3 regions of the Paenarthrobacter sp. CAP02 genome follow, and region 3 is predicted to be linked to each of the others. Evidence: riboswitches for the same ligand, from Rfam matches in the RefSeq annotation. Region 3 holds a riboswitch; each other region holds the start of a gene.
What was found. A riboswitch is a leader RNA that binds a small molecule or an ion and turns the genes downstream of it on or off. The one in region 3 is predicted to bind glycine.
Positions count from the first base shown of each region.

Region 1 (10,630 bases), on a different contig from region 3:
ACAACCACACACCCTCATCGGCCAGGTCATCCCGGGCCACCCCGGTCACCGTCGCGTACCGCAACTGCATGGCCTGCACCGAGCGGGCCACCTTCGTGGGTTCGAACATGTCCACCGGGGAGGGTTTGCCGGTATCGATCTGGCAGAAATCACAGCGCCGGGTGCACTCGGACCCGCCGATCAGGAACGTCGCTTCCTTATCTTCCCAGCACTCGAAAATGTTCGGGCAACCGGCCTCTTCACAGACCGTGTGCAACCCTTCCTTCTTCACCAGGTTCTTGAGCTGGACGAACTCAGGACCCATCTGGACCTTGGCCTTGATCCACTCAGGCTTACGTTCAACCGGTACCGCCGAGTTACGCTGCTCAACGCGCAGCAACTTACGGCCTTCAGGTGCGAGTGTCATGACGTTCCTTCGTTCTTGGGTTTCAATCTTCTTGCGGCAGTGCGTTGCGGGGTCTGCTCTGCGTGCTTTGCCTGGGTTTTAGGCGGCAAAGCGGGCCTCACAACGGGCGTTTTTCAGCATTCGACGACGTTGACGGCGAGGCCGCCCATCGCTGTTTCTTTGTATTTGTGGGACATGTCCTTACCCGTTTCACGCATGGTCACGATCACCTCGTCCAACGAGACCCGGTGCGTCCCGTCACCCCACAACGCCATCTTCGCCGCGTTGATCGCCTTCGCCGCAGCAATCGCATTCCGCTCGATACACGGAATCTGCACCAACCCGCCAATCGGATCACACGTCAACCCCAGGTTATGTTCCATCGCGATCTCCGCAGCATTCTCCACCTGACCCGGGGAACCACCCATCACCTCAGCCAACCCCGCAGCCGCCATCGACGACGCCGACCCGACCTCACCCTGACAACCCACCTCAGCACCCGAAATGGACGCCTGCTCCTTGTACAACACACCCACCGCACCGGCAGCGAGCAGGAACTTCACCACCACATCGTCCTTATCAGCCTGGGTCGCTTTATCCATGCCCGGGGCGTAATTCAACGCGTAATACAACACCGCCGGAATGATCCCCGCAGCACCATTGGTCGGAGCCGTCACCACCCGCCCACCAGAGGCGTTCTCCTCATTCACCGCCAACGCGATCAGGTTCACCCACTCCTGCCAGTACTTCGGATCGTTCCGGTCCTTGTCCTCCTTCAGGAGCCGCTCCAACCAATCCGGCGCACGACGACGGACCTTCAACCCACCCGGCAACACACCCTCACGCTGCAAACTGGTTTCAACACAAGCCTCCATCACAGCCCAAATATGCAGCAGACCCTCCCGGATCTCCTCCTCGGACCGGGACGCCCGCTCATTGATGAACATGATGTCGCTGATCCCCAAACCCTTGGACGCGCACCGGCCCAACAACTCCGCCGCCGTCCGGAACGGCAACGGCAACTCCTTCTTCGACTCCTCCAACTCCGCCTGCGCCGCGGACTCCTCACCCTCCCGGACAATGAACCCGCCACCGACCGAGAAGAACGTCGCCTCTTTGAGAACATTCCCCTCGGCATCGGAGACAGCGAACTTCATCCCGTTCGTATGCCGCGGCAACACCGTCAACGGATGCAAAACCATGTCCTCCACCGCATAATCCAGCAGCACTTCGCCGGCCAGGTTCAGCTTCCCCGTCTCCGCAATCGACGCCAACCGCTCCTCCACCTCATCGGGAAGGATCAACTCCGGCTCGTAGCCCTCCAAGCCAAGCAGGGTCGCAGTGAACGTCCCATGCCCACGACCCGTCGCCGCCAACGAACCGTAGAGATCAACGCGCAACCCTGCAACAGAAGACAGCACGCCGGACTCACGAAGTTCCCGGGCAAACACCGCCCCGGCACGCATCGGGCCCACCGTATGCGAACTCGACGGACCAATGCCCACGGAGAACAAATCGAAAACACCAACAGCCATAGCCGTGATCCCTTTCAGGGAGGAGAAGAAAACAAACAACAAGGTGGGGGCCGGACCAAATCCCGAGCCAAGGCCGGCCCGGCCCCCGTGGAGGTCCCAGTGCGAACCCCCAAACCCGGTAGTGATGTGTGGCATTCGTTCCCAGCAAATGCCACACCCGGGAGATCAATGTGCGTTAGCCCTGCCCAACACTCGCGCCCTGAACCTGGCCCTTTGGGGCGCCGGCGTCCGGAAGCGTGCGTCTAAGGGAGCGTCACGTCCGCCCAGCGGGCGTTTTCGCGACCGAGCACGCGGAGGATGCTGGCGCCCCAATGGCCAACGCAGCGAGACCACGAAATGGGCGCTAGCCCAGGTTCGCCGTGCCCGGGTACAGCGGGTGCGCCTTCGCGAGGACATCGACGCGGTGACGCAACCCCGAAAGGTCGGTGTCGGCGTCGGCCATAAGGGCTTCGGCGATGATGTCCGCAACTTCCCGGAACGCTGCTTCCCCGAATCCGCGCGTTGCCAGCGCAGGGGTGCCGATCCGCAGTCCGGAGGTGACCATGGGCGGGCGCGGGTCGAAGGGAACTGCGTTGCGGTTGACGGTGATGTCGATCGCGGCGAGGCGGTCTTCGGCCTGCTGGCCATCGAGCTCGCAGTTGCGCAGGTCCACCAACACCAGGTGCACATCGGTTCCGCTGGACACCACGGAGATGCCCTTGGCGGCAACGTCGTCCTGGACCAGGCGCTCGGCGAGGATCCGGGAACCAGCCAGAACGCGTTCCTGGCGCTCACGGAATTCCTCCGAGGCAGCGATCTTGAACGCAACAGCCTTGCCCGCGATGACGTGCTCCAGCGGCCCGCCCTGCTGGCCCGGGAACACGGCAGAGTTGATCTTCTTGGCGATGTCGGCGTCGTTGGACAGGATGATTCCGCCGCGCGGACCGGCGAGGGTCTTGTGCGTGGTGGAGGTGGTGACGTGGGCGTGCGGAACGGGCGAGGGGTGCAGCCCCGCGGCTACCAGGCCAGCGAAGTGGGCCATGTCCACCATCAGGTACGCCCCGACGGAATCAGCGATCCGGCGGAATTCAGCGAAGTCCAGCTGCCGCGCATATGCGGACCAGCCAGCTACGATCAGTGCCGGCTTGTGCTCCTGGGCCAGGCGTTCCACCTCGGCCATGTCCACCGTGTGGGTGTCCTCGCGGACGCCGTAGGGGACCACGTTGTAGAGCTTGCCGGAGAAGTTGATGCGCATGCCGTGCGTCAGGTGGCCACCGTGAGCGAGGTTCAGGCCCATGATCGTGTCGCCCGGCTTGATGAGCGCGTGCATCACCGAAGCGTTGGCCTGCGCGCCGGAGTGGGGCTGAACGTTCGCGTACTCGGCGCCGAACAGGGACTTGATGCGGTCGATCGCGAGCTGCTCGATCACGTCGACGTGCTCGCAGCCACCGTAGTAGCGCTTGCCCGGGTAGCCCTCGGCGTATTTGTTGGTCAGCACCGAGCCTTGCGCCTGCATCACGGCCACAGCCGTGTGGTTCTCGGAGGCGATCATTTCCAGGCCGTCGCGCTGGCGACCCAGTTCGTCGTCGATCTTTGCCGCGACCTCAGGGTCCAGCTCGGACAGCTGGGCATCCAACGACGCCGATACAACCTGCTGGTATTCAGTGACAGTTACAAGGTTCACAGTTCTCCACCGTTCGTTGCAGCGTATTCCTCGGCCGACATAAGCGGCCCTTCCTCGGTGGCGGCCACCTTGAACAGCCAACCTGCACCGTAGGGATCGTTGTTGATCAGTGCGGGGTCGGAAACAACGGCGTCGTTGATTTCGGTGACCTCGCCGGTGACGGGCGAGTACAGATCGGACACCGACTTGGTGGACTCCACCTCGCCGCAGGTCTCCCCCGCGGTCACGGTGGAACCGACCTCGGGCAGGTCAACGTAGACAATGTCGCCCAGGGCGTCCGCAGCAACGGCGGAGATCCCAATGCCTACCGGCCCGCCACCATCGGCGGCAACCCACTCGTGCTCAGCCGAGTATTTCAATTCAGCAACTACCTTGCTCATAAGATTCCTTCTCTCACTAACTGAAACTTTCAAGATCACTCGCGGCAGGTTGACACATCAACCAGCGCTTAGGGGTTCAAACAGTGCCACCATCCACAACGGTTCGGGTCCGGCGACCGGCAGCATGCGTCCAAGGGAGCGTCGCGTCCGCCCAGCGGGCGCCCGTGCGACCGAGCATGCAGAGGTCGGCGGTCCCGAAGATCCGGGCTACTTGGTGCGCTTGTAGAACGGCAGCTGCACGACTTCAAACGGCTCGGCCTTACCGCGCAGGTCGACGTCCACCACAGTGCCAACGACGGAATGTTCGACGTCGACATACGCCAACGCGACCGGGTAACCGAGCGTCGGGCTGGGCTGCCCGGAGGTCACCTCACCGATCAGGGAACCGTCCTTGAGCACCGAGTAGTGCCCACGGGCGGCACGACGGCCGGCTCCCTTGAGCCCCACGAGCTTCTGGCCGAGAGTGGCTCCGACACCCGCAGCCTTGATCGCGGCGAGCGCTTCCTTGCCCACGAAATCACCCTCCTTGGCCAGGGAAACCACGGGTCCCAGTCCGGCGGCGTAGGGATTCATGTGACGGGAGAGCTCGTTCCCGTAGAGGGGCATTCCGGCTTCGAGGCGCAGGGAGTCGCGGGCGGCGAGCCCTGCCGGGATGAGTCCCTGGCCTTCACCGGCTTCAAGAAGGGCTTCCCACAGTACGGAAGCGTCGACGTTCGGGACATAGATCTCGAAGCCGTCTTCGCCGGTGTACCCGGTGCGTGCCAGCAGCAGGTCCTGCCCGTTGATGCTCACGTCAACGGCTGCGTAGTACTTCAGCTCGGTGACCAGCGCGTGCTGTTCGGCGGGGACCAGCTCCAGCAGAATGCCCTCGGAGTTGGGTCCCTGCACGGCGATCAGTGAGGTTTCGGCAGACGCATCCTCCACGGAAACGTCAAATCCGGCTGCACGTTCGCGAAGTGCCTGCGCGACGATCTTGGCGTTGCCCGCATTGGGAACCACCAGGTACCGGTCCACGCCTTCTTCGGGCGAGGGGCGCCGGTACGTGATGAGGTCGTCGATGATGCCGCCGTCGGTGTCGCAGATGAGCGAATACTTGGCCTTTCCCACTGCGATCGCGGACAGCTTGCCCACCAGCGCGTAGTCCAGGAACGCTGCAGCCTCCGGCCCGGTGACCCAGACTTCGCCCATGTGAGAGAGGTCGAACAGGCCAGCGGCGTTGCGGACTGCGTGGTGCTCGGCGAGCTCGGACTCGTATTTCAGCGGCATCTGCCAGCCACCGAAGTCCGTGAAGGAGGCACCCGCCTTTTTGTGTTGCTCGTACAGAGCCGTGTAGTTCTCAGTCATGATCGGGATCCTTTAGTTCTCGAATGATTCGATCGGAGGGCAGGAGCACACCAGATTGCGGTCGCCGGCTGCGCCGTCGATGCGGCCCACTGGCGGGAAGTACTTGTCCTGCTTGAGGTGGTGGACGGGGAAGGCGGCCTGCTCGCGCGGATACTGGCGGTCCCAGTCGGAATTTACGACGGCGGCAGCGGTGTGCGGCGCGTTGCGCAGCGGCGACTCCTCGACAGTGAAATCACCGCTGGCCACCTGCTCGATCTCGGCACGGATGGTGATCATGGCTTCGATGAAACGATCGATTTCGGCAAGGTCTTCGGATTCGGTGGGCTCCACCATCAGCGTCCCAGCAACCGGGAAGGCGAGGGTGGGGGCGTGGAAGCCGAAGTCGATGAGGCGCTTGGCCACATCTTCAGCCGTGACTCCGGTGCGGGCCGTCAGCTCGCGCAGGTCCAGGATGCACTCGTGCGCCACCAGCCCGCCCTCTCCGGTGTAGAGGACCGGGAAGTGCTCATCCAGCCGGGAAGCAACGTAGTTCGCGGCCAGCAGCGCCGACTTGGTGGCTTCAGTGAGGCCCTGCCCACCCATGAGCTTCACGTAAGCCCAGGAGATCGGCAGCACACCAGCGGATCCGTAGCGCGAAGCGGAAATCGCCACGCCATGACCCGGTTCGTGGGCTGCCTTGTTGGCATCGCCCGGCATGAACGGAGCCAAGTGGGCTTTTGCTGCAACGGGTCCAACACCGGGACCGCCGCCGCCGTGCGGGATGCAGAACGTCTTGTGCAGGTTCAGGTGGGACACGTCGCCACCGAACTTGCCCGGCTGCGCCAAACCAACCAGCGCGTTCAAGTTCGCGCCATCGACGTACACCTGGCCGCCAGCATGGTGGACGGCGTCGCACACCTCAACGACGTCGGCGTCGTACACACCGTGCGTGGACGGGTAGGTGATCATGATGCAGGACAGCACGTCCTTGTTGGCTTCGATCTTGGCGGTCAGGTCCGCGTGGTCGATGGTCCCGTCAGCAGCCGTCGCCACCACAACCACTTTCATGCCGGCCAGCACTGCGGAGGCAGCGTTGGTGCCGTGCGCGGAAGCGGGAATCAGGCAGACAGTGCGCTGCTCGTCACCCCGGGAGAGGTGGTAGCCGCGGATTGCCAGGAGCCCGGCGAGCTCTCCCTGGGAACCGGCGTTCGGCTGGATGGAGACCTGGTCGTAGCCGGTGATCTCGGTCAGGTCCGCTTCCAGGTCCTCGATCAGTTCGCGCCAGCCGGCCGTCTGGTGGTCCGGCGCGAAGGGGTGGATGGAGGCGAACTCCGGCCAGGAGATGGCTTCCATCTCAGCGGTCGCGTTCAGCTTCATGGTGCACGAACCCAGCGGGATCATGGTGCGGTCCAGCGCGAGGTCCCGGTCGGACAGCTTGCGGATATAGCGCAACAGCTGCGTCTCGGAACGGTGCGTGTTGAACACCGGGTGCTGCAGGAAGTCGCTTGTCCGGACCACGTCAGAAGGCAGCTCGAATCCGGCCGCGTCCTTCACCGGACCGGCACCAAAGGCGACGGCAACGGCGGAGAGGACCTCCGGCGTCGTGGTTTCATCAATGGAGACGCCCACGGTGTCGGCGTCGATGAACCGCAGGTTGATGCCGCGGGCTTCGGCGGCGGCGATGACTTTGTCAGCCTTGCCGGGGACGCGGACGGTGAGTGTGTCGAAGAACGCCTCGGTCACGAGCTCGCGGCCGGCCGCCTGCAGAGCCGTCGCCAGCGTGCGTGCGTGACCGTGAACGGTTTCGGCGATCGACTTCAGGCCTTCCGGGCCGTGGTAGACGGCGTACATCGAGGCCACGATGGCCAGCAATGCCTGGGCTGTACAGATGTTGGACGTGGCCTTTTCGCGCCGGATGTGCTGCTCGCGGGTCTGGAGGGCCAAGCGGTAGGCCGGAACGCCCGCGTTGTCTTTGGAGACGCCGACGATGCGGCCTGGAAGCGTGCGCTCCATGCCTTCGCGGACGGCCATGTACGCGGCGTGCGGGCCGCCGAAGAACAGCGGGACGCCGAAGCGCTGCGCAGTTCCGACGGCGACATCGGCACCTTGTTCGCCCGGGGGCGTGATGAGGGTGAGCGCCAGCAGATCTGCCGCGACAGTGACCAAGGCGCCACGTTCCTTGGCTTCGGCGATCACCGGGGCGTGGTTGAAAACGCGGCCCGAAACGCCCGGCTGCTGCAGGACGATACCGTTGATGTCGCCGTCGGGCAGGCCAGCCGAGAGGTCCGCGATCTCGACCTCAAAACCCAGCGCCTCGGCGCGGCCCTTCACGATTGCGATGGTCTGCGGGAGGAGGTCGGCGTCCAGGACTGTCTTGCCGTCCTTCACAGCCTTGTTCGCCCTGCGCATGAGCAGCACTGCCTCGGCAACGGCGGTAGCTTCGTCCAGCAGCGAGGCGTTGGCCACGGGAAGTCCCGTGAGGTCTTGGACCATGGTCTGGAAGTTGAGCAGCGCTTCGAGGCGGCCCTGGGAAATTTCCGGCTGGTACGGGGTGTAGGCCGTGTACCAAGCCGGGGATTCGAGGATGTTGCGGCGGATGACGGGCGGGGTCACGGTGTCGTAGTAGCCCTGGCCGATCATCTGCACGGCAGTTTTGTTCTTGGAAGCCAGCTTGCGCAGCTCAGTGAGGACCTGCACCTCGGTGAGGGCGTCCTGCAACTTCAGCGCAGTGTCCTGGCGGATGGAATCTGGGACAGCAACGTCCACCAGGCCATCGACAGAGTCATAGCCGATGGCCTTGAGCATGGTGTCAACATCGACCTGGCGGCGGGCGCCGATATGCCGGTCCGCGAACGCGGTGGGGGTTGATTGTACAGTCAAGAGGAACTCCATGATTCAGGCGCCCGTTGAGCGCCACGATGATGTGGGTTCCTCCCCGCTCTGTATTGGACCTGAGAGATTCCGCAGGAATGGTTGCCTGCTTGCACCGTCGGTGAGCCCGGTTTCCCGGACTGCTTTCCAGAGTTGCCTAACCGCGGCGGTACATGGGCCTGAGAGATTCCTGGGGAGGATTTGCTCCTACGGCGCCTGACTGGATGTACCGGCAGGACTCTCCCGCCGCAGATCAAAAGCGTTGCATCACGTGAGTGACACGCTTCACACCATAGCGGGTTATTTTGAAAAAGCGCAAGCAAGCTGTGACTACTGATGCATGGCCTCATGGATTTGGAGCGCGAACCACAACTGCGCAACCGTGGACGTTTCGCCCATGTCCAGCCCCGTCAACTCACCGATTTTCCGGATCCGGTAGATGATGGTCTGCCGGTGCGCGAACAACGTCGCAGCCGTCTTTTGCCAGGAACGCTGGGAGTCCAAATATGTCCGCAGGGTCAGGATCAGATCGCCGTCCTGGCTCTGCTCATAATCAAAAACCGGGCCCAGCAAGCGGCGCACCAACGCCGCGTGCTCCAGGAATTCGAGCCCCGGGCACACTGGGGGAAGATCCACTTCATGACCCGCAGCCGGCTGGAGCGCCTCTACCCGGAGCTCGACACTTTCCTCCAGGTCCGCCGCGAATTCGATCCCCGCGGAATGTTCCTGAACGACCACACCCGGTCGCTGTTTGGCTGAGGTCGTGACGGGGCAGGGGAGCGCGCGTGATGCACTCCCCTACCCCGTTACACCGGGTTGAAACATGGGGATGGTAGTTTGTTCACTGCTGAGGCAGACATCCGCACCCGAGCTGAGGACACTCCATGTTTAAGGGTTTCAAAGACTTCATCCTTCGCGGCAACGTGATCGAACTGGCCATCGCCGTGGTGATCGGCAGTGCTTTCACCGCACTCGTCGGGGCCTTCACCACCCACATCATCAACCCGGTCATCGCCGCGGCCGGTGGCATGAACGCCGAAGGCCTGGGCTTCAAGATCTGGGAAAACAACCCCGCCACGTTCGTCGATTTCGGGGCCGTCCTGACCGCCCTGGTCACGTTCGTCATCACGGCTGCCGTGGTCTACTTCATCTTCGTGGCGCCCATGAACAAGATCAACTCCCTGGTCAAGGACCGCCTCTCCACCGAGGAACCCGAGGAAGAGCCGCTCCCCGCAGATACGGCACTCCTCGCCGAAATCCGCGACCTCCTCAAGGACGCAGCCGCTGCCCGCAACGCAGGTACCGCTTCCGCGCTCGACCCCGGGCTCGGCTCCGACCCCGTCCGTTAGGGCCAGCACAGCCTTTAAAAGTAGCTCCACCCAAAACCCGGCTCCCTCACACGAGGGGGCCGGGTTTTTGCGTGGGGCTTCGCGGATTTACAAAAATATATAGACCGGTCTATTATTTCCCTATGGCTATCAAAGGAAACCTGACGAAGGCACGGCTTACAGAGTCCATGCTGCAGCTCATCCAGACCAGCGGCTACAGCGGCACCGGCCTGAACGCTGTGATCGAACACGCCGCCGCACCCAAGGGGTCTGTCTACTTCCACTTCCCCGGCGGGAAGGAGGACCTGGGAGTCGCAGCGGTCGACCTCGCCGCGACGCAATTCCAAGCCCTGATCGCGGAGGCGGCATCTTCCGCGGGCGGCCCGGCTGAAGCTGCCCGCGCCGCCATTGAGGCTTTGGCGACGATCGTCAGCGGGAGCAACTTCCAACTGGGCTGCCCTGTCTCCGTCGTCACCTTGGAGATGGGCGCTGAGAGCGAGCGGCTGCGGCAGGCATGTGCCACTGCCTTCGAGTCGTGGATCGTACCGACGTCCGCGCTGCTCGAAGCAAGCGGCATTGACGCAAAGGAGGCGCGGTCCTTGGCGACGGTCATTGTGTCGACGATCGAAGGTGCGGTGATCGTCTCCCGCGCCATGCAGGACACCCAACCCCTGGCTTCGGCCGCTGATGTCGTAGCAGAGCTCATCAACCACCGCCTCGGGACCACTGGGAGGACCCGATGACAACACTTGAAGACCCCCGCCACGCCCTGGTCTTCGGGGCCTCCGGATTGGTTGGCAGGCATCTCGTCCTGGCCCTGGCCCTGGCTGGCGCGAACGTCACGGCGGCTGTACGGACCGCCGAGTCCGGCGCCCGTGTCGAGCGATGGGTGCGGGAGCACGGCCTGACACGGAGCATCAACACGACGATCGTCGATTTCGAGTCCCCCGGGATCGTCACTGGAGGCCCCTCGGCATTCCCGGACGTCACCGAGATCCACAACTGCGCCGGGACCTACCGGTTCGGAATGACCGCCCACGAGGCACGCAGCGCGAACGTCGGCATCGTCGAGAAGCTGATGGACTTCGCCGCGGATCTCCCCAAAGTGCAGCGCGTCGTCCATGTGTCGGGCTACCGCGTCGGCG
Region 1 is NZ_JBEEII010000001.1:269,189-279,818, forward strand. Features, by position in the region: gene lipA (lipoyl synthase) at 1-406, opposite strand, end outside; gene ABHM97_RS01380 (L-serine ammonia-lyase) at 520-1,920, opposite strand; gene glyA (serine hydroxymethyltransferase) at 2,264-3,583, opposite strand; gene gcvH (glycine cleavage system protein GcvH) at 3,580-3,963, opposite strand; gene gcvT (glycine cleavage system aminomethyltransferase GcvT) at 4,171-5,307, opposite strand; gene gcvP (aminomethyl-transferring glycine dehydrogenase) at 5,320-8,166, opposite strand; glycine riboswitch at 8,315-8,413, opposite strand; gene ABHM97_RS01405 (PucR family transcriptional regulator) at 8,488-8,793, opposite strand; gene ABHM97_RS01410 (D-arabinono-1,4-lactone oxidase) at 8,797-8,916, shown strand; gene mscL (large conductance mechanosensitive channel protein MscL) at 9,042-9,506, shown strand; gene ABHM97_RS01420 (TetR/AcrR family transcriptional regulator) at 9,629-10,228, shown strand; gene ABHM97_RS01425 (alpha/beta fold hydrolase) at 10,225-10,630, shown strand, end outside.
Region 1: another riboswitch for glycine. It lies ahead of gcvP (aminomethyl-transferring glycine dehydrogenase); the one in region 3 lies ahead of gcvP (aminomethyl-transferring glycine dehydrogenase).

Region 2 (10,630 bases), on a different contig from region 3:
CGTACCAAGGGTTCAAATCCCTTACCTTCCGCCAATGAATGCCCCGGGTTCCAAACCCGGGGCATTTTTGTGCCCGTGATCCCAGTGCGTCCGGGCTAACTGAGAACCTGCAACCGGAACATCATTGAAACTGTCAGACCCCCCGCATAGTGTTCTACCTGTCTCCACACCTCTGACCTAAACCGCAGCTTTACCGCGGAACTACAACAGGAGCCTGACCTATGCCTACGCCTGACATCACCCCCGGCGCACCGTGCTGGATCGATCTGATGACGTCCGATACAGAGAAAGCCAAGGAGTTTTATAACGCCCTCTTCGGCTGGACGTACGAAGCCGGCGATGAGGAGACGTACGGCGGCTACATCACCGCATCCAAGGACGGAAAGCTGGTTGCCGGCATCATGCAGAAGCGAGCTGACATGGGTGCCATGCCGGACCTCTGGTCCACCTACCTGCGCACGGATGACATCAAGGCCACCACGGAATCCGCAGCGGCCAACGGCGGCCAGGTCTACATGGAGCCAATGGATGTTCCGGAGCAAGGCAGCATGGCCATGTACGGCGATTCCTCGGGCGCATCCATCGGTGCCTGGCAATTCGGTCAGATGAAGGGTTTCGAAGTAGCTGCAGAACCGGGCTCACCGGCGTGGCACGAACTCCTTGCCAAGGACTACGACTCAGCCGTGTCTTTCTACCAGAAAGTCTTCGGCTGGGACACGAATGTCATGAGTGATACCCCGGAGTTCCGCTACACCACCCTGGGCGCAGGAGACAACGCGAAGGCGGGCATCATGGATGCCGCCGGCGTACTCTCTGACGAAGTACCGTCCATGTGGAGCGTCTACTTCGCGGTTGAGAACACCGACGCCACAGTAGAGCAAGCCCTCGCCCTGGGAGCAACGGTCATGCATGCCGCGGAAGAAACACCGTTCGGCCGCCTGGCGACGCTCATTGATCCCACCGGCGCAGTATTCAAGGTCATCCAGGACCTGGGCCAGTCCGCTTAGACTTTTGATTTCCGGGTGGTGCCCGGCGCCTCCTACCCAGGGGCGCCCGGCTCCACCCGCCCACCGCCGATCCTGGGGGATCGTTCGGCGTTGGTGCCCTGACCGGTCCCTCATTGTTTGGCCGCAGAGTGGGCATCCACGATCTCCTCCTGCGGTCCTTGGGGAACGAGGACCTGAGTTGCAGCACCTTTCGCAAACCATCAAAGCCACCGCCGTGTTGGGCCTGGCGACCCTGGCCCTGACGGGTTGTTCGCTGATCAGCAGCGGGGACGCCAAGCGGGACGAGTCCGGAAAACCCACCGAAACATCTGTTGCAGTCCGAGGTGGAGAAGCAATCCGAAGACTTTTGCGGTTCCGAGTTCGCAGGCTTCGTGGGCGTGCCCTATGATTCATCAACCCTGGAACTGACCTACTTCTACCCCACTACCGATACGTGGAAGGCCGATGACCGCGAGATCGTCTGCCTGATCGGCGGCGCGTCCGGCGCAGCTACGTCCGGGACCCTTAAGGGCGCCGCCAAGTAAAGAAGGCCAGTGGGGGCACTCTCCGGCCACCACTGGTCCACTTCCCATTCATCCGTTCGTGTTCTGCTACGTCTGAGGCAGCTTTACCCCGGAGTAACTTCCGGGAACAGCGCCCACTTCACAAGAAGGTGGGCGTCGTCCACAGGGCCATACAGGGCTCCCTAATGAAAGTTAGAGCGGATGCACCAACACCATTGGAAATTACTGGCAGGAACGGCCTTGTCGGCAGGGTTGCTTGCAGCCCCGTTGACGGCTGTCCCGGCCATGGCGGCGGACGATCCCGCCACGCCGGCGGGCACATCGCCGGTGGTCATCAACGAGGCCTATCTCAGCGGCGGAAGCAGCGGCGCGGCCTTCAAGAACAAATTCGTGGAGCTCTACAACTCCTCCGACGCGCCCGTCAGCTTGGCTGGCTGGTCCTTGCAATACCGGTCGGGCACCGCCACCGCAGCACCGACGGGAATCACTCCGTTGACAGGGAGCATCCCGGCCAAGGGCTACTTCCTGGTCCAAGGGGCCAGCAACAGCGCCTCCTCTACGGCGCCGGCCCTCCCCACGCCGGATGTTCAGGCTTCCGGAACCCTGAACCCGAGCGGAACCACCGGGACACTGGTCCTGGCGAAGCAGAGCACCGCCGTGTCCCCAATTCCCGCGGGTTCAGTGACGGCCAACGCCGCCATCGCCGATCTCTTGGGTTACGGAACGTCCAACACTTTTGAGACTGCGCCTGCAACGGCTCCCGCCAGCAATTCAGACGTCAAGAGCCTCAACCGGACCAACGGCGTTGACACCGATTCCAATGCCGCTGATTTCACCCTCAGCGCCACCATCACCCCCACGCCTTCGGCTGGCACCACGCCGCCCACCGATCCTGGGCCGCAACCGGGTATCAAGACCATCGCGGAAATACAAGGCACCGGCACGGCCAGCCCGTTAGTCGGCAGCACGGTAACCACCCGCGGCAAGGTCACCGCCGTTTACGCCACCGGCGGGTTCAACGGCTACTACGTCCAGACCCCCGGCACCGGCGGCGACGCCGCAGGGGCGGCCAGGACGGCGTCGGACGCTTTGTTCGTCTATTCACCCACGACGGCGGCCACGGTCCAGCCGGGCGACTACCTGGAACTCACCGGCGCGGTCAGCGAATTTGCCAACCAAACACAGATCACAGTGGAAGCCGCGGGGCTGAAGAAGCTCGCCGAAGCGGCACCCGAGGTCAAGGCCACGCCGTTCGCGTTGCCGGCGAACGAGGCCGCCCGCGAAAGCCTCGAAGGCATGCTTGTCTCACCCCAGGGTGACTTCACGGTGACTGACAACTACTCCCTGAACCAGTACGGCGAGATCGGCCTCGCGGCCGGCAAGTCCCCGTTGGTCCAGCCGACGGCGGTGGCTGCTTATGGCTCCCCCGAGTATGCCGCCGTGGTGGCAGATAACGCCCTGCGCGGCATCAAGCTCGACGACGGCGCGTCCACCAACTTCCTCAAGGACGCCGCCACTAAGGCCCAGCAATTGCCCTACCTGACCCCTTCGGACCCCGTACGTGTCGGTTCGCCCGCCACGTTCAAGACCGATGTCATCCTGGGGTACGGGAACAATTCGTGGAAGTTCCAGCCGCTGACGGCGCTGAGCCCCGCAAACGCCGCGTCCGTCCAGCCTGCAACCTTCACCTCCACCCGCCCCGAAGGTCCTGCAGACGTGGGTGGCAGTCTAAAGCTGGCCTCCTTCAATGTGCTGAACTACTTCCCCACCACGGGTGACCAACTCACTGGCTGTGTTTTCTACACCGACCGCGACGGCAACCCGATCACCGTCAAGGAGGGCTGCAACGCCCGCGGCGCTGCCAACGCAGAGAACTTCGAGCGCCAGCAGGCCAAGATCGTTGCCGCGATCACCAAATCGGGCGCCGACGTCGTGTCCCTCGAGGAGATCGAGAACTCGGCCCAGTTCGGCAAGAACCGCGACGACGCCCTGTCCAAGCTCGTGGAGTCCCTTAACGTCAAGACTCCCGGCGTGTGGGATTACGTGCGCACACCAGCGAACGCTCCCCCGCTCAGCGATGAAGACATGATCCGCACCGCTTTCATCTACAAAAAAGCCACGGCCGAACCTGTCGGCGAGTCAATCATCCACAACGACACCGTGGCTTTTGCCAGCGCCCGTAAGCCGCTGGCGCAGGTGTTCAAGCCGGTTGGCGGCAGCGATGACAAGAAATTCATCGCGATCGTGAACCACTTCAAGTCCAAGGGCTCCGCAGCGACCCCGGACGACACCGACAAGGGCCAGGGCGCCTCCAACGTTGCCCGCACCAAGCAAGCCGAATCCCTGCTCGCTTTTTCCAAGGACCTCCAGGCTTCCAAGGGCACTGACAGGGTTTTCCTGATCGGCGACTTCAACGCCTACTCCAAGGAGGACCCCATCAACGTCCTCACCGACGCAGGGTACACCGACCTTGAGGTCGGCACCGGCAAGCACTCCTACCTGTTCGGCGGCATGGTGGGCTCCCTCGACCACATCCTGGCGTCCCCGGCAGCCCACAAGGTGGTCACGGGAACCGACATCTGGAACATCAACTCCGTGGAGTCAGTGGCGCTGGAATACAGCCGGTATAACAACAATCTGACCAACTATTATGCCCCGGACGAGTTCCGGGCCAGCGACCACGATCCCGTGGTGGTGGGCCTGAACCTGACTCCGGACGCACCGGCCACCGTTGACCTGCAATTCCTGGGCATCAACGACTTCCACGGCCGGATCGACGCCAACACGGTGCTCTTTGCCGGAACGGTTGAGAAGCTCCGTGCAGCAGCAGCGCCCGGCGCGACTGCCTTCATTTCCGCAGGCGACAACATCGGCGCTTCCCTCTTCGCATCCTCGGTTGCGAAGGACCAGCCCACCATCGACGTCCTGAACGCACTTGAGCTGCAGGCCTCCGCTGTGGGCAACCACGAGTTCGACGGCGGCTGGTCAGACCTGCGCGACCGCGTCATCGCCGGAGGCAACAACGCAAAGTTCGCCTACCTGGGCGCCAACGTTTACCAGAAGGGCACCACCACCCCGGTCCTGCCGGAGTACAAGGTCCTGGACATGAACGGCATGAAGGTAGCGGTCATCGGTACGGTCACCCAGGAAGTTCCTTCCCTGGTAACCCCCGCGGGGATCACCGATCTTGAGTTCGGCGACCCCGTGGACGCCATCAACCGGGTGGCTGCGAAGATCAAGGCCGAAAAGCTGGCGGACCTTATCATCGTCGAAAACCATGACGGCGCCGCTTCCGGTACCCCCGAGGGCGCCACGTTGGAACAGGAAGTTGCCGCGGGCGGCCCGTTCGCCAAGCTCGTCAACGAAACCACCCCTGACGTAGCTGCCATCTACACCGGGCACACCCACAAGGAGTACGCCTGGGACGCGCCCGTACTTGACGCCAACCGCCAACCCACCGGCAAGACCCGCCCGATCGTGCAGACCGGCAACTACGGCGAGAACGTGGGCAGCGTAACGCTCACCGTCGACACGGCAACCAAGTCCGTCACCGCCTACAAGGCAGCAGTCGTGGACAGGACCACCGAAACCGCTGAAAGCCTCGTCGCGGCCTACCCGCGGGCGGCCGCAGTGAAAACCATCGTGGATAAGGCCCTGGCCCAGGCTGCTGAAATCGGCAACCAGGCCGTGGGTGCCGTGACCGCCGATATCACCACAGCATTCACCCCGGACCCTGCCGGAGGCGCCCCCAAGCGGGACGACCGCGCCAGCGAATCCACGCTGGGCAACCTGGTAGCGGACTCCCTGGTGGACACGCTCAAGGCGCCCGAACTCGGCGCGGCGGAAATCGGCGTCGTCAACCCCGGCGGCCTGCGCAACGAGCTGTACTACGCGCCGGATGGCACCATCACCTACGCCGAGGCCAACGCGGTCCTGCCGTTCGTGAACAACCTGTGGACCACGTCCCTGACGGGTGCACAGTTCAAAACGCTCCTGGAGCAGCAGTGGCAGACCAACCCGGACGGTACCGTACCAAGCCGCCCGTACCAGCAGCTGGGGGTGTCCAAGAACGTCAACTACACCTACGATGCTGCCCGTCCTGCGGGTGACCGGATTACCGGCATCTGGGTCAATGGCGCTGTGATCGGCCCCGCAAAGCAGTACAGGATCGGTACCTTCAGCTTCCTGGCAACAGGCGGTGACAACTTCCGGGTCTTCAAGGAGGGCAGCAACACGAAGGACACGGGCCTGGTGGACCGTGACGCCTGGATCAAGTACCTCCAGACGCACAACCCGGTCTCGCCGGACTTCGCACGCCGCTCAGTTGCTGTGGCAAACTCCACCGCTGCCGAGGTCAAGGGCGGCGAGTCCGTGACGTTGACGGTTTCCAAGCTGAACCTGACCTCCATTGGCAGCCCGGCGAACACCTCATTGAAGGCTGTCTTCGTTGATGCCAAGGGCGCCTCCGTGGCTCTTGGAGATGTTCCGGTGACCGCCGGTGCGGCGTCCGTCAACGTGAAGGTTCCCGCCACGGCGGCCGCAGGTACCGGTACCTTGGTGCTCACCGCCGTCGAGTCCGGAACGGTAGTGAAGGCCCTGGTTAAGGTGGCCGCGAGCGGCCCCAACCCGCCGCAGTGCACCCCGCCCACCAAGCCGTCCAAGTGGTACGACATTGTTGGCTGGCTGCGGTACGGCATCGAATGGTTGCAGTACCAAAAGTGCCTGAGGGGCTAAGCACCTCATAGCATGACCCAAAGACAGGCCCCCCACGAGTTAATCGTTGGGGGCCTGTCGTGTGGTTACTTGTTTGCCGGCTCCGGATCCTGGACCTTGGCAGCATCGCTGCGCAGCTCAGCCTGGAAAGCCGCGTACCGCGCCAGGTGCGTTGGGCGGCGCCGGAGTACCGCCCACGCAATCCCAAGGATCACGAACCACAGCGGCGTTGCGAGCAGGGCTGCGAGCGTGTCCGGCTGGGTGGTCAGCGTCCACAGCACGAAGGCAAAGAATGCGAACACCACCCACACCATGGCCACTCCGCCGGGCATTTTGAACGCCGAAGACTCGTGAAGGTGTGGGCGGCGCTTCCGGAAAGCCAAGTAGCTGGCCAGGATGATCGACCAAACGAAGACGAAGCAGACAGCTGACACGGTGGTCACCATGTCGAACGCCTTGCCGACATCCTGGCCGGCGTACATGAGCACGACGCCGGACAGCAACAGGACGCAGGACAGGAACAGTGCGTTGCGGGGTACTTTGCGTCCGGAGAGCGCGCCAAAGACCTTGGGGGCATCGCCTTCCTGGGCCAGGCCGAACACCATGCGGGACGTGGAGTAGATCCCGGAGTTGGCTGAGGACATGGCTGACGTGAGGACCACCAGGTTGACGATGGTGGCTGCTGCACCCAGGCCGGCCAGCGAAAACATGGCAATGAAGGGGCTGTGACCGGCAGCGAACTGGGTCCATGGCGTGACGGACATGAGGATGATCAGCGCGCCCACGTAGAAGAGGAGCACGCGGATGGGAATCGAGTTGATGGCCTTGGGCAGGTTCTTTTCCGGGTCCTTGGCCTCGGCCGCAGTAGTGCCCACCAGTTCGATGCCTACGAAAGCGAAGACCGCGATCTGGAATCCGGCGACGAAGCCCATGAATTCGTTCGGGAAGAAACCTCCATGGCTCCAGAGGTTGGTGAAGCTGGCGGGTCCGGCGTCGGACTGGAAGCCGCTGAAAATCATGAACAGGCCAACAATGATCAAGGCCGCGATGGCGACGATCTTGATGAGGGCGAACCAGAACTCGGTTTCGCCGAATGCCTTCACCGTTGCCAGGTTCAGTAGCAGGAGGATGCCGATGGTAATGAGACCCGGCACCCAGAGCGGAAGGGAAGGCCACAGCTCCTGCGAGTAACCCGCGATCGCGATGACGTCCGCGATTCCCGTGATGACCCAGCAGAACCAGTACGTCCAACCGGTGAAGAAGCCGGCCCAAGGACCCAGGAGGTCAGCTGCGAAGTCGCTGAAGGATTTGTAGTTCAGGTTGCTGAGCAGCAATTCGCCCATGGCACGCATGACGAAGAACAGCATGAAGCCGATGATCATGTACACGAAGATGACGGACGGGCCGGCGGCTGAGATGGTTTTGCCGGAGCCCATGAAAAGGCCTGTTCCAATGGCTCCGCCGATGGCGATGAGCTGGATGTGGCGGTTGCTGAGTTGCCGCTCAAGATGCGGGGAATCGGTACCGGTTGAAGGTGGGCGCTGAATCGTCAAAGGAACTCCATCGTTCAGGCGGCACTGGGTGCCACAAGATTCGGTTCCTCCCCGCTCTGTAGATGGACCTGAGAGTTTCCGCAGGCGTGGGCCTGCTTGCACCTTCGGTGAGCCCGGCGTTCCGGACTGCTTTCCAGAGTTGCCTCGCCGCGGCGGTACATGGGCCTGAGAGATTCCTGGGGAGGGTTTGCTCCTACGGCGCCTGTGGTGATGTACCGGCAGGGCTCTCCCGCCGCGGATCAAAAGCGCGCACCACCAGTTCGGTGATGCAGCTCACACACTAACGAAGGCCGGGCGGCACTGCAAACCTGAGTCCTCAGCGGGCCAGAATGCTACGCGCAATCTCGTCGGCGTCCCGCAGGGTCCGCTGTCCGCTGGCATAGGCCTGCCCGGTTCGGGGCCGGGCCTCCGCCGCGATGGCCGTGCCCCACTGTGAGGCGGACAACTGCAGGCCCAGCACGTAAAGGTTCTCGGTGACCGCCCCGTTCGCCGCCAAGGGCCGGTACGGATGTGGCACGACGTCCAAACCCGTGGTCTGCATCGGGGTACCTTCGACGCTCATCATGATCTTGGTTCGGACCAACCCGTCAGCCATGAGCTGCTCCAGCAGCGGAGAGAGGTTGATGCCAACCCTGTTGGCAGGCGACATCGCCTCGATCAGGGTCCGGGCTTCCACCGGCGCGTCGCGCACCCACGGCGAAACCGCACGGAACAGTTTCGCACTCCGGTCCACACTGAACTTCGGGTCCGGGCCAACAAAACTTACGACGCCGGCCCGCGCCAGGGCGGCCAGCTGCTCCGAACGCAGCGCGGGCGCCCCACTGGCCAGCCCCTCTACGAAGGACTCAAACCAGCCGCGAAGCCCTGCCAACCAGGATTCGTCGGTGATGCCGCCATCGGCCACCACCGATTTCAGGATTGCCCGACCGGTGTGGAGTGCACCGATGGCCATCTTCACAGGGTCCGATTCGCCCAGAGCCGATCGGCGCGCATCATCATCGAGGTATGCCGTGATGGCCGCGTCCAGCTCCCGCCTGGACGCAAAAGTACGCCCTGCCAGCGGCGCGGCAAGCCCGCGAAGATTCAGCCGACGGGACGCGACGACGTGCTTTTCCACGAGATCGCCCACATCGTTCTCCCACTTCGCCGTGGTGTGCGCGTGCGGTTGGAGTGCGTCCTCGAGGTCCGCCAGGAACTGCGCGGGGTCCTTGATCGCAGTGGGTTGTGAGCGGGCCAGCGTTGAGTAATACGCCCACAGCGCATCACGGTGCAGCAGCGGCCAAAGATCGTGGTCGAAACCGGGCTGGATTCCGGCCGCATGAAACCGGTCCACGGCGTCTTCGGTCAGGTAGCGCATCGTGATGCTGCTGGGGTAGTAACCCGCCAGCCCCGCCTTGGCCCGGTAAGGGGTGCCCCGCCGGGAGGCAGCAATAATCCTGGGTTCCCGGCCAGATGCCCGATACTCCAACACGCCTGCCCCCGGAGAACCGGCCTCGACGAACTTCCCGCCGCGGCCCTCCGTCAGCTGTCCCATGACGTCGAAGAAGTTCAATCCCATTCCGCGGATCAGCACCGGCTCGTTATCCGGCACCGCCTCCCAGTCAACGTCGGCGGGTGGCGCCGGCGGAAAATAGAGCAGTCCTTGCTCCTCCGCCGCGCTCTTGAAAGACCTCTGCTCGGGATTCAGCCGGGACTCGACATGACCCAGCGCGAGGACCACGGAACCGACGGTGAGGATCGCACCGTTGGCGAGTTCGACGTCGAACGCGTCTTTGGTTCCGTCCTTCACCGGTCGCGCCGCGACGGCGGAGGTCTCATGGAACGTGACCTCGACGCCGTCGGGCAGCCGTTCGAGCAAGCCATCCAGGGTCTGGCGCAAGTACCGCCCATACAGGGCACGGCTGGGGAAGTCGTGTGATTCGAGCGTGGCAAGCTCCGCCTTTTCGGCGTCGTCCAGTCCCAAGCCATCATGACGCCGGGCCTCGCGCCATTTGTCGAACGAACCACCGGCCAGCGGAGGAGCGAGCTCAGGGTCCTCCGGGATGAGCGTCGGATAAAACGACTGGGTGTTCATCAGGTAGAGCCGGGACTGCCCCGGCTGCCACACGTGGCCCGAACCCGCGGGGAAAGGATCCACCACGTCGATGTGCAGGGTGGCCCCCGACGCGCGCACAGCATGACCCCCGGCAGCCCAATTCGCGAGCAACCGCTCAAGGACGCTGGTGCCCCGGGGGCCAGCCCCCAGCAGGGCAACACGGTTGGTTTCGGATTTAGCCACGCTCAAGCCTAACTTCTGCGTGACTTGCTTACTGTTGAAAAGTGTTGCTTGGATGGGGCAATGACCACCACAGAAGCTGATCAGACGCCACTTCCCGGGAATATGGCCGCGCCCGGCCGTCCCCGCCACGCCGCTGAGGTTGCGCCTGAACCCACGGATGAAAACATCTGGCTCGAAGACATCCATGGCGAAGAGCAGCTTGCATGGGTCCGGGAACAGAACGCGCGAACCGAAGAATTGCTTGAGGACGCTGAATACTCCGCCGTCGAAGCCGGAATCCTTGAGGTCCTGGACTCAACGGACCGCATTGCCATGGTCTCCAAGCGCGGCGGGTTCTACTACAACTTCTGGAAAGACCAGGAACACCCCAAGGGACTCTGGCGCCGCACCACATGGGAAAGCTACCTCACCGACGATCCTGAATGGGACGTCCTCCTGGACGTTGATGCGCTGGCTGCAGCGGAGGGCGTCGAATGGGTCTTCCATGGGGCCGGTTTTCTCCGCCCTGCGGACGGAAACGAGTACCGGCTGGCCATGGTGTCGCTGTCCCCCGACGGCGGTGACGCGGACCGCCAC
Region 2 is NZ_JBEEII010000005.1:54,725-65,354, forward strand. Features, by position in the region: tRNA gene ABHM97_RS10195 (tRNA-Ser) at 1-34, shown strand, start outside; gene ABHM97_RS10200 (VOC family protein) at 222-1,007, shown strand; gene ABHM97_RS10205 (hypothetical protein) at 1,331-1,531, shown strand; gene ABHM97_RS10210 (ExeM/NucH family extracellular endonuclease) at 1,712-6,244, shown strand; gene cycA (D-serine/D-alanine/glycine transporter) at 6,310-7,776, opposite strand; glycine riboswitch at 7,920-8,018, opposite strand; gene ABHM97_RS10220 (FAD/NAD(P)-binding protein) at 8,093-10,054, opposite strand; gene ABHM97_RS10225 (prolyl oligopeptidase family serine peptidase) at 10,115-10,630, shown strand, end outside.
Region 2: another riboswitch for glycine. It lies ahead of cycA (D-serine/D-alanine/glycine transporter); the one in region 3 lies ahead of gcvP (aminomethyl-transferring glycine dehydrogenase).

Region 3 (10,630 bases):
AATCCCGCGGCCGCCAGTTTGGCATCACTGGTCCACGCAGCGATCTTCCAGAATTTCCGTGGAACCTGCACGCCCCTGTACGGGGGGTCGTCGTCGAGTAGAACCGGCCCCGTGAAGACGCTGAGCTTGGCATCGTAGGCGTCAGCGTGTTCCAGGACATGGTCCTCCAGCCCCACCCACAGTTCCTTGCCTTGGTTGAAGTCATCAACCTGCGGCGCAGCATTGGTGAACACGAAGGTGTCCTGGTTGGCCTTTTTGGCGGTGGCAGGATCTCCCCACACCGGGTCCAGACGCCGCACCAGATGCCCGCGGTCAAACGCGTTGTTCTTGTAGACGTCCGGACCGGCCTGTTGCTCCCGGGGAATCCGGTCATCGAAGTGCCAGGTACCTTCCCGGGCCAGCGGGTTCAGTTCCTTGCCGTTAATGTTGACCCCCACGATCGCCGCGAGCTTCCGGGAAACCCGGAAACGCACGGAGAAGTGGATGTAGTCCAAAAGTGTCGTCGTCGCCGACGGACTGGGCAGCTCAAGGCGTGCCCGCAAAAAATCCCTGTCGTATCCCCCGCTCATGGATACAGCATGGCACTAGGCACCGACAGTAAACAGACTCAGCATTCGACGACGTTGACGGCGAGGCCGCCCATCGCTGTTTCTTTGTATTTGTGGGACATGTCCTTACCCGTTTCACGCATGGTCACGATCACCTCGTCCAACGAGACCCGGTGCGTCCCGTCACCCCACAACGCCATCTTCGCCGCGTTGATCGCCTTCGCCGCAGCAATCGCATTCCGCTCGATACACGGAATCTGCACCAACCCGCCAATCGGATCACACGTCAACCCCAGGTTATGTTCCATCGCGATCTCCGCAGCATTCTCCACCTGACCCGGGGAACCACCCATCACCTCAGCCAACCCCGCAGCCGCCATCGACGACGCCGACCCGACCTCACCCTGACAACCCACCTCAGCACCCGAAATGGACGCCTGCTCCTTGTACAACACACCCACCGCACCGGCAGCGAGCAGGAACTTCACCACCACATCGTCCTTATCAGCCTGGGTCGCTTTATCCATGCCCGGGGCGTAATTCAACGCGTAATACAACACCGCCGGAATGATCCCCGCAGCACCATTGGTCGGAGCCGTCACCACCCGCCCACCAGAGGCGTTCTCCTCATTCACCGCCAACGCGATCAGGTTCACCCACTCCTGCCAGTACTTCGGATCGTTCCGGTCCTTGTCCTCCTTCAGGAGCCGCTCCAACCAATCCGGCGCACGACGACGGACCTTCAACCCACCCGGCAACACACCCTCACGCTGCAAACTGGTTTCAACACAAGCCTCCATCACAGCCCAAATATGCAGCAGACCCTCCCGGATCTCCTCCTCGGACCGGGACGCCCGCTCATTGATGAACATGATGTCGCTGATCCCCAAACCCTTGGACGCGCACCGGCCCAACAACTCCGCCGCCGTCCGGAACGGCAACGGCAACTCCTTCTTCGACTCCTCCAACTCCGCCTGCGCCGCGGACTCCTCACCCTCCCGGACAATGAACCCGCCACCGACCGAGAAGAACGTCGCCTCTTTGAGAACATTCCCCTCGGCATCGGAGACAGCGAACTTCATCCCGTTCGTATGCCGCGGCAACACCGTCAACGGATGCAAAACCATGTCCTCCACCGCATAATCCAGCAGCACTTCGCCGGCCAGGTTCAGCTTCCCCGTCTCCGCAATCGACGCCAACCGCTCCTCCACCTCATCGGGAAGGATCAACTCCGGCTCGTAGCCCTCCAAGCCCAACAGGGTCGCAGTGAACGTCCCATGCCCACGACCCGTCGCCGCCAACGAACCGTACAGGTCCACCCGCAAGGACGCCACCGAATCAAGGACACCAGCGTCCTTCAACTCCTGCGCAAACACCGCCCCGGCACGCATCGGGCCCACCGTATGCGAACTCGACGGGCCAATGCCCACGGAGAACAAATCGAAAACACCAACAGCCATAGCCGTGATTCCTTCATAAAAACTTGAGATGTCCCGGCAGATGGTCCTGCCGGATGGCCGCTACCGCTTGTGGCGGAAGTCAACCGAAGCACGACGCCGGATGGCCCCCAAAGGCGGCAACCCGGCGTCGCAATTTTTCAGTTACTAATTACCACGCTACGCCCATGGAGCTCGCGTGGCGGGATACCTAGGACAGGTCTCCGCCATTCTTGGAGGCGTATTCCTCGGCGGAAAGCAGCGGACCGTCGGACTCGGCGGCCACCTTGAACAGCCAGCCTGCACCGTAGGGATCGTTGTTGATCAGTGCGGGGTCGGAAACAACTGCGTCGTTGATTTCGGTGACCTCGCCGGTGACGGGCGAGTACAGGTCGGAGACCGACTTGGTGGACTCGACTTCGCCACAGGTCTCGCCTGCGGTCACGGTTGAACCGACCTCGGGGAGGTCAACGTAGACAATGTCGCCCAGGGCGTCGGTGGCAACCTCGGAGATACCAACAGACACCGAGTTCCCTTCGCCGCGGGAAACCCACTCGTGTTCGTCGGAGTACTGAAGTTCGGGCGCTACTTTGGGCATTCTGTTTCCTAACGTGTGGTGAATGAAAAACTGGCTACTTTTGGCGCTTGTAGAACGGCAGGGCAACGACCTCGAAAGGCTCGGCCTTGCCGCGCAGGTCGACGTCCAGCGCAGTTCCAACTTCGGCGAACTCGACGTCGACATACGCCAACGCTACCGGGTAGCCGAGCGTCGGGCTGGGCTGGCCGGAGGTCACTTCGCCAACAACCGCTCCGTCCTTCAGGACCGGGTAGTGGCTGCGTCCGGCACGGCGCCCCAGGCCCTTGAGGCCAACGAGCTTGCGGCCGGTGGTGGACCCGGCCCCGTCCGCCTTCAGGGCAGCCAGGGCTTCCTTGCCCACGAAGTCGCCTTCCTTGGACAGCGCAACCACGGGCCCAAGTCCTGCGGCGAAGGGGTTGCCCTCACGGGAAAGTTCGTTGCCGTAGAGGGGCATGCCCGCTTCGAGCCGGAGGGAGTCGCGGGATGCGAGGCCGGCGGGGATGAGCTCGCCGTCATCCGCGACTGCGGCAATGGCCTGCCACAGGGCTGCCGCGGATTCGTTGGGCACGAAGATCTCGAAGCCGTCCTCGCCCGTGTAGCCGGTGCGTGCCAGAAGCAGGTCCTGGCCGCTGCCGGCCACCAGGAACGTGACCTCGACGGCGGCGTAATACTTCAGTTCCGTGACCAGGGAGTGCTGCTCGGCAGGCACGAGCCGCAGCAGGATCGATTCCGCAAGGGGACCCTGGACGGCGATGAGTGAGGTTTCGGCGGAGGCGTCCTGAACCACGACGTCGAATCCGGCGGCCCGTTCGGCAAGGGCGTCAGCCACTACCTTCGCGTTGCCCGCGTTGGGGACTACAAGGAACTTGTCCTCACCGCGACGGTAGGTGATGAGGTCATCGATGATGCCGCCGTCTTCCTGGCAGATCAGCGAGTACTTGGCCTTGCCGTCGGCCATGGCCGAGATTTTGCCTACCAAGGCGTAGTCGAGAAACTCGGCAGCCTGAGGGCCGCTGACCCACACCTCCCCCATGTGGGAGAGGTCGAACAGGCCTGCGGATTTGCGGACGGCGTGGTGCTCAGCCAGCTCCGAGGAGTACTTGAGCGGCATTTGCCAGCCACCGAAGTCGGTGAAGGAGGCGCCGAGTTTCTTGTGCTCTTCGTAGAGGGCCGTGTAGTTCTCAGTCATTTTCCGGAACCCCCTAGTTCTCGAAGTCTTCGATCGGCGGGCAGGAGCAGACCAGGTTGCGGTCTCCGGCTGCGCCGTCGATGCGGCCAACGGGCGGGAAGTACTTGTCCTGCTTGAGGTGGTGGACCGGGAAGGCAGCCTGCTCACGCGGGTAGGCGCGGTCCCAGTCGGAACTTACGACGGCGGCTGCCGTGTGGGGCGCGCGGCGAAGCGGGGAGTCCTGCACGGAGAAGTCACCGGCAGCGACCTGGTCGATTTCCTTGCGGATGGTGATCATGGCTTCGATGAAGCGATCGATCTCCACGAGGTCTTCGGACTCGGTGGGCTCCACCATCAAGGTCCCTGCAACCGGGAAGGCGAGCGTGGGGGCGTGGAAGCCGAAGTCAATGAGGCGCTTGGCCACATCTTCAGCGGTGACGCCGGTCTTGGCCGTCAGTTCCCGCAGGTCCAGGATGCACTCGTGTGCCACGAGTCCGCCTTCGCCGGTGTAGAGCACCGGGAAGTGGTCGTTGAGGCGGGACGCGATGTAGTTCGCAGCGAGCAGTGCGGACTTGGTTGCTTCGGTGAGGCCCTGGCCACCCATGAGCTTCACATATGCCCAGGAGATCGGCAGGACACCGGCGGAACCAAAGCGGGATGCGGAAATCGGAACGTCGTTGCCTTCGGTCCAGGAAGCCGCATCGCCCGGCATGAAGGGTGCCAGGTGTGCCTTGGCAGCAACCGGACCAACGCCCGGTCCGCCACCGCCGTGCGGGATGCAGAAGGTCTTGTGCAGGTTCAGGTGCGAGACGTCGCCACCGAACTTGCCCGGCTGGGCAAGGCCAACAAGGGCGTTGAGGTTGGCACCGTCGATGTAGACCTGGCCGCCGGCTTCGTGGATGGCGTCGCACACTTCGCGGACGTCGGCATCGTAGACACCGTGCGTGGACGGGTAGGTGATCATGATTGCCGAGAGGGCGTCGCGGTTGGCCTCGATCTTGGCCTTGAGGTCAACATGGTCGATGGTGCCATCCGGCGCGGTGGCAACGACCACTACCTTCATGCCCGCAAGGACTGCAGAGGCAGCGTTGGTGCCGTGGGCGGAAGCCGGGATGAGGCAGACGTTGCGCTGCTCGTCACCGTTGGAGAGGTGGTAGCCGCGGATCGCGAGGAGCCCGGCGAGTTCACCCTGGGAACCGGCGTTCGGCTGGATGGAGACCTGGTCGTAACCGGTGATCTCGGTCAGCTGCGCCTCGAGGTCGGTGATGAGCTCACGCCAACCCTCTGTCTGGGAGTCCGGCGCGAACGGGTGGATGGAAGCGAACTCCGGCCAGGAGATAGCTTCCATTTCAGCCGTGGCGTTGAGCTTCATGGTGCACGAACCCAGCGGGATCATGGTGCGGTCCAGCGCGAGGTCGCGGTCAGAGAGCTTGCGGATGTAACGCAGGAGCTGGGTTTCCGAGCGGTGGGTGTTGAACACCGGGTGCTGCATGAAGCCGCTGGTGCGCTCAACGGAGGACTCCAGCGCGAAGCCTTCAACGGCTTCAGTGACCGAAGCGCCGAAGACGCTTGCGACGTCGGCGACAATCGCCGTCGTCGTTGTTTCATCCACCGAGATGCCAACCGTGTCGGCGTCGACGCCGCGCAGGTTGATGCCCTTGGCCTCAGCTGCGGCCACCAGCTCGGCAGCCTTACCCGGAACGCGGACCGTGATGGTATCGAAGAACGAGCCGTGGAGGACCTCGACGCCGGCAGCCTTCAGGGATGCGGCCAGGGTCCGGGCGTGGTTGTGGGCGGTCTCCGCGATCGCCTTCAGGCCTTCCGGGCCGTGGTAGACGGCGTACATCGAGGCCACGATGGCCAGCAATGCCTGGGCGGTACAGATGTTGGACGTAGCCTTCTCGCGGCGGATGTGCTGCTCGCGGGTCTGCAGCGCCAAGCGGTAGGCGGGGACACCGGCGTCGTCCTTGGAAACGCCTACCAGACGGCCGGGCATGGAGCGCTCCAAGCCCTTCTGGACGGCCATGTACGCGGCGTGCGGGCCGCCGAAGAACAGCGGAACGCCCAGGCGCTGGGCGGAGCCGACGGCGATGTCGGCACCCTGCTCACCCGGAGGGGTGATGAGCGTGAGGGACAGGAGGTCGGCGGCGACCGTGACCAGCGCGCCGCGCTCTTTGGCTTCTGCAATGACGGCGGAATGATCGAACACACGGCCGGAAACGCCGGGCTGCTGGAGGACGACGCCGTTGATGGCACCTTCCGGAAGACCGGCGCTCAGGTCAGCGACCTCAACTTCGAAGCCGAGCGCTTCCGCGCGGCCCTTTACGATCGCAATGGTCTGCGGCAGGCAGTCGGCGTCGAGGACGGTCTTGCCGTCCTGGGCGGACTTGTTCTTGTTGGCGCGGCGCATCATCAGCACGGCTTCGGCCACAGCCGTTGCTTCATCCAGAAGGGAAGCGTTGGCGATGGGCAGGCCCACCAGGTCCTGGACCATGGTCTGGAAGTTCAGGAGTGCCTCGAGGCGGCCTTGCGAGATTTCCGGCTGGTACGGGGTGTAGGCGGTGTACCAGGCCGGGGATTCGAGGATGTTGCGGCGGATCACCGGCGGCGTGACGGTGTCGTAGTAGCCCTGGCCGATCATCTGCACGGCGGTCTTGTTCTTCGAGGCAAGCTTGCGCAGCTCAGCAAGGACTTCGACTTCGCTCAGGGCGTTCTGCAGGGTGAGGGCGACGTCCTGGCGGATGTCGTTGGGGACGGCGGTGTCGACCAACGCGTCAACGGTGTCGTAGCCCACGGACTTGAGCATGGTCTCTATGTCGGCCTGGCGGCGGGCGCCAATATGCCGATCAACGAAGGTGGTGGAGGCAGAACTAACCGTCACGAAGGAACTCCATTACTTGGGCGGCGTTTGGGTACGCCACAGCGGTTGGGTTCCTCCCCGCTCTGTATTGGACCTGAGAGTTTCCGCGTTGTTGGAACAACATCGCTTGCACCGTCGGTGAGCACAGCACTCTATTCACCCTTCGGTGGTCAGAGCGCCTGCTGCTTTCCAGAGTTGCCTTGCCGCGGCGGTGCGTGGGCCTGAGAGATTCCTGGGGAGGGTTTGCTCCTACGGCGCCTGCATCACGTGCTTGCAGGACTCTCCCGCCGCAGATCATAGGCATGTTCAGTTGTAGCGCGACCCCGGATCAAGGCAGGCCACAAGGGTTAATTGTCCTACGTGCGGCGCGTCGCCGCAAATGGGATGATGCGCTATTTCCGCAGCCGCTCCAGCACTCCGAGCAGGATCTTGATGTCGGCTTCCCGGCCGTCGTCGCCGGCCTCCTGTCCGCCCTCGAACATTGCGTTGAAATACAGTCCGTCGCCCATGTAGCTAACGGCCTTCGCTACCTCGGGTCCCACATCCTTGGCCAGCACATCGAGCCACTGCTTTTGGATTCCGGCAAACCTGCGGCGCGTTTCTTCGTGGGCAACCTCAGCCAGCCGCGTAGCAGCGACGAAAGCGCGGTCCATCGGCGTCCCGGCCCACAACGACGTCCGGATGAAGTAGGCAGCGGCGCCGTCCGGCGCGGCCCTCATCTGCTCAATGTCCTGTACTGCCAGTTGGTCCAGGCGTTCCAGGAGGGCACTAATCAGCGACTCCTTGTTCGGAAAGTGGTACAGCAAACCGCCCTTCGAGACGCCCGCACGCTTGGCAACTGCATCGAGCGTGGCGGCCCGCTCCCCTACCTCTATAAGGAGGGCTTCGTAGGCATCCAGGACGGCGTCCCGGGCAACTGGTTTTCGTGGCATGAGTACATCATTCCCTAAAGGTTTGCTGAGGATTAATTTGAAACTATACCGTCTGGACGGTACAGTAAGGACATGTTCTCGCCGTCCTCCACCCAAGCTCCCCGTTCAGCTCGTCCCGTCATGGGCCCTGCACCGTGGCGCGACTGGACGGCCCTGGCACTCCTGATGTTCCCGGTACTGCTGGTGGCCGTCGACAACACCGCGCTCACCTTTGCCCTGCCCGAGATCGCCCGATCCCTCGATGTCGGTGGTGTGCAACTGCTCTGGATCGTCGACGCCTACCCCTTGGTCCTGGCCGCGCTGCTGGTCTCCATGGGCAACCTCGGCGACAGGATCGGACGACGGCGGCTGCTTCTGATCGGCAGCACAGGCTTTGCTGCGGTTTCGGCTGCTACGGCGTTCGCGCCTTCCGCGGAATGGCTGATTGCCGGACGCGCCGCCCTTGGCGTTTTCGGCGCCATGCTGATGCCCTCGACGCTTTCCCTGATCCGCAACATCTTTACCGACCCCAACCGCCGCCGGCTCGCAATTGCCGTGTGGGCGGCCGGGTTCTCAGGCGGTGCTGCCCTCGGGCCGATCTTCGGCGGTTGGCTGGTGGAACACTTCTGGTGGGGCGCCGTCTTCCTGGTGGCAGCCTTCCTGCTGCTGCCGCTGCTTGCCTTCGGTAGGGTGCTCATCCCTGAGTCCAAAGACGCGAACCCGGGCCGGGTGGATGTCCCCAGCATCGCTTTGTCCATCTTGACCATGGCTCCGTTTGTCTACGGCATCAAAGAATTCGCAGTGCACGGCTTTGGGGCATCAGCCGCGGCGTTCATGCTTTTCGGCCTGGTGATGGGTGTCCTCTTCGTCCGACGCCAGCAGAGGATCGACAGCCCGATGCTGGATGTCAGCCTGTTCAAGAACAAGGTATTCAGTACGGCAATCGTTGCCAACGTACTTTCCCTCTTCTCCATGACCGGCTTCATCTACTTCTTCGCCCAGCACCTGCAATTGGTTGAAGGCCAGTCCCCCATGGAGGCGGGTATCGCAATGATCCCGGCCCTGCTGGCAACAGTCATCGCCGGACTGCTGGTGGTGCCCCTGGTCAAAAAGGTCCGGCCCGGTTTTGTGGTGGCCGGAGGGTTGACGCTCAGTGCCGTTGGCTACTTCGTGGCGGTGGTGGGCGACCACGGCAGCGGCCCCGTGTTCCTCCTGTCGGCTCTCACAGTTCTTGCTGTTGGGGTGGGTGCGGCGGAGACCATCTCCAACGACCTCATCCTGGCCTCCGTACCGGCTGACAAATCCGGGGCAGCATCAGCCATCTCGGAGACCGGTTACGAGTTGGGTTCGCTGTTGGGAACGGCTGTCCTTGGTTCCATCCTCACCGCCTCCTACCAGCACAACCTGGTCATACCGGACGGCGTATCCGGCCACGCCGCCGAAAAGTCCGGGGAAACCCTGGCCGGTGCCGTTGACGTTGCTTCCACGCTCCCAGCGCCCTTGGCTGAAGCATTGACGGCCTCGGCACGCGTCGCCTTCGACTCCGGCGTCCACATCACTGCGGCGATTGGGCTGGTACTCATGGCCGGAGCGGCAGCCCTTGCCGCCGTCGTACTCCGGCGTGTCCCCAAGGCGCACTAGCCGAGGCTACGCAAGGAGGCCGGGTCGCTGAGCGGCCCGGCCTCCTTCGCGTCAGTGTCTAAACGGCGCTGTTGAGTGAGGTTCCCAGGCCAAAGCCGCGGGTGATTCCACCCGTGGTTGCCGCGGCAAGGGATGAAAGATAGTCATTGCGGCGGCGGGCTGTGATGCGCGATTCCGGTTCGAAAACCTGGTCGGGCGAATCGGCGTAATGGGCAGCCAAGCCGTCGCGCATGAGACGGATCCCCTCGGCACGCTGCTGCGAGACGGCGGCGTGCGTGGAACCCAGCTCCTCGGCAAGCTCCTTCACGGACCGTCCCGCGAGATAGATTTCCTGGACCACGAAGCGCATTTTTTCCGGGAGGGCATCGACGGCGGCACGGAGGTACTTGATCCGCTCATCGGCCAGGACAGAGTGTTCCGGGGATTCGGTGGGGGACGCAACCGTGTCCGCCACCACCTCATCCAGTGACGTCAGCGTCCGGGATGCGTCCACCAGGGCAGCTTCAACATGGCTGCGCTCGACACCCAGGGCCGAAGCCATCTCGGCGACGCTGGGACCCCGTCCCAGCATGCTGGTCAAGGTCTCCTGGACGCCCAAGGTTTCCTTGATCCGCTTGCGGGCCGACCGCGTAGCCCAATCTCCGGCTCGCATCTCGTCCGCGAAGGCACCTACGATCCGGCGGCGCGCGAAAGCACCGAACGGAACACCGAGGTCCGGATCGAAGGAATCAGCAGACGTTATCAGGGCAACGGCACCGACAGAAGCAAAATCATCGCGCGATAAATGCGACGCGCGCGCGCAAAGGTCAGAGACCAGGTAACCAACGAGCGGAAGGTGCTGCAACACCAGCTCGTTGCGCTGTTCGCGATTCAAAAGTGAGTCCCCCCATGAGACCGGATTATTGAGTTGCAAACCCGACTTCTTTGCCGTTTCGCCGATGTCCAGAGACCAATCAGAGCATCGTTGTTGAGCGTTCAATCAGGTACGTATTCAGTGAACATACCACCTCAAAAGCTCCCTGCGTGTACGCTCGACAGAAGTAAAGATAAACCCTGCCAAATTGTGATTTTGGCGGGCCATAAAATGAATTGGGGAACCGTGGGGGCGGACGAGCTATCGGCAACGCTGTGGCGCGAACGGAGGCAGCTGGATTTCCTGCTTTTCCTCCTCGAAACACAGCTCCTGCACCTCCGGGCAGGCAACTGGCACCGGTTGAACTTCACTGCGGCCGAACTCGAAAAAGTCCTGGAAAATCTGCGTTTCGAATCCCTCGCACGCGGGGTGGAGGCCTCGGCCCTGGCAGCCGAATGGAAAGCCCCGGATCAATCCACCCTTCCCTCCCTTATTTCGCTGGCGCCCCCTGGACTGTGGCCCGAGCTCCTTGACGATCACTGCCGGGGATTGACGGCATTGTTGGCAGGAATTGACCTTGCCGCTGCCCGGAATATCGAGCTGTTGAAAGCCCCGCCGGACGAGGCCGGGATACCG
Region 3 is NZ_JBEEII010000002.1:580,343-590,972, forward strand. Features, by position in the region: gene ABHM97_RS05520 (DNA/RNA non-specific endonuclease) at 1-569, opposite strand, end outside; gene ABHM97_RS05525 (L-serine ammonia-lyase) at 608-2,008, opposite strand; gene gcvH (glycine cleavage system protein GcvH) at 2,196-2,582, opposite strand; gene gcvT (glycine cleavage system aminomethyltransferase GcvT) at 2,617-3,750, opposite strand; gene gcvP (aminomethyl-transferring glycine dehydrogenase) at 3,764-6,610, opposite strand; glycine riboswitch at 6,663-6,787, opposite strand; glycine riboswitch at 6,789-6,886, opposite strand; gene ABHM97_RS05545 (TetR/AcrR family transcriptional regulator) at 6,982-7,521, opposite strand; gene ABHM97_RS05550 (MFS transporter) at 7,594-9,141, shown strand; gene ABHM97_RS05555 (sigma-70 family RNA polymerase sigma factor) at 9,200-10,015, opposite strand; gene ABHM97_RS05560 (flagellar protein FlgN) at 10,226-10,630, shown strand, end outside.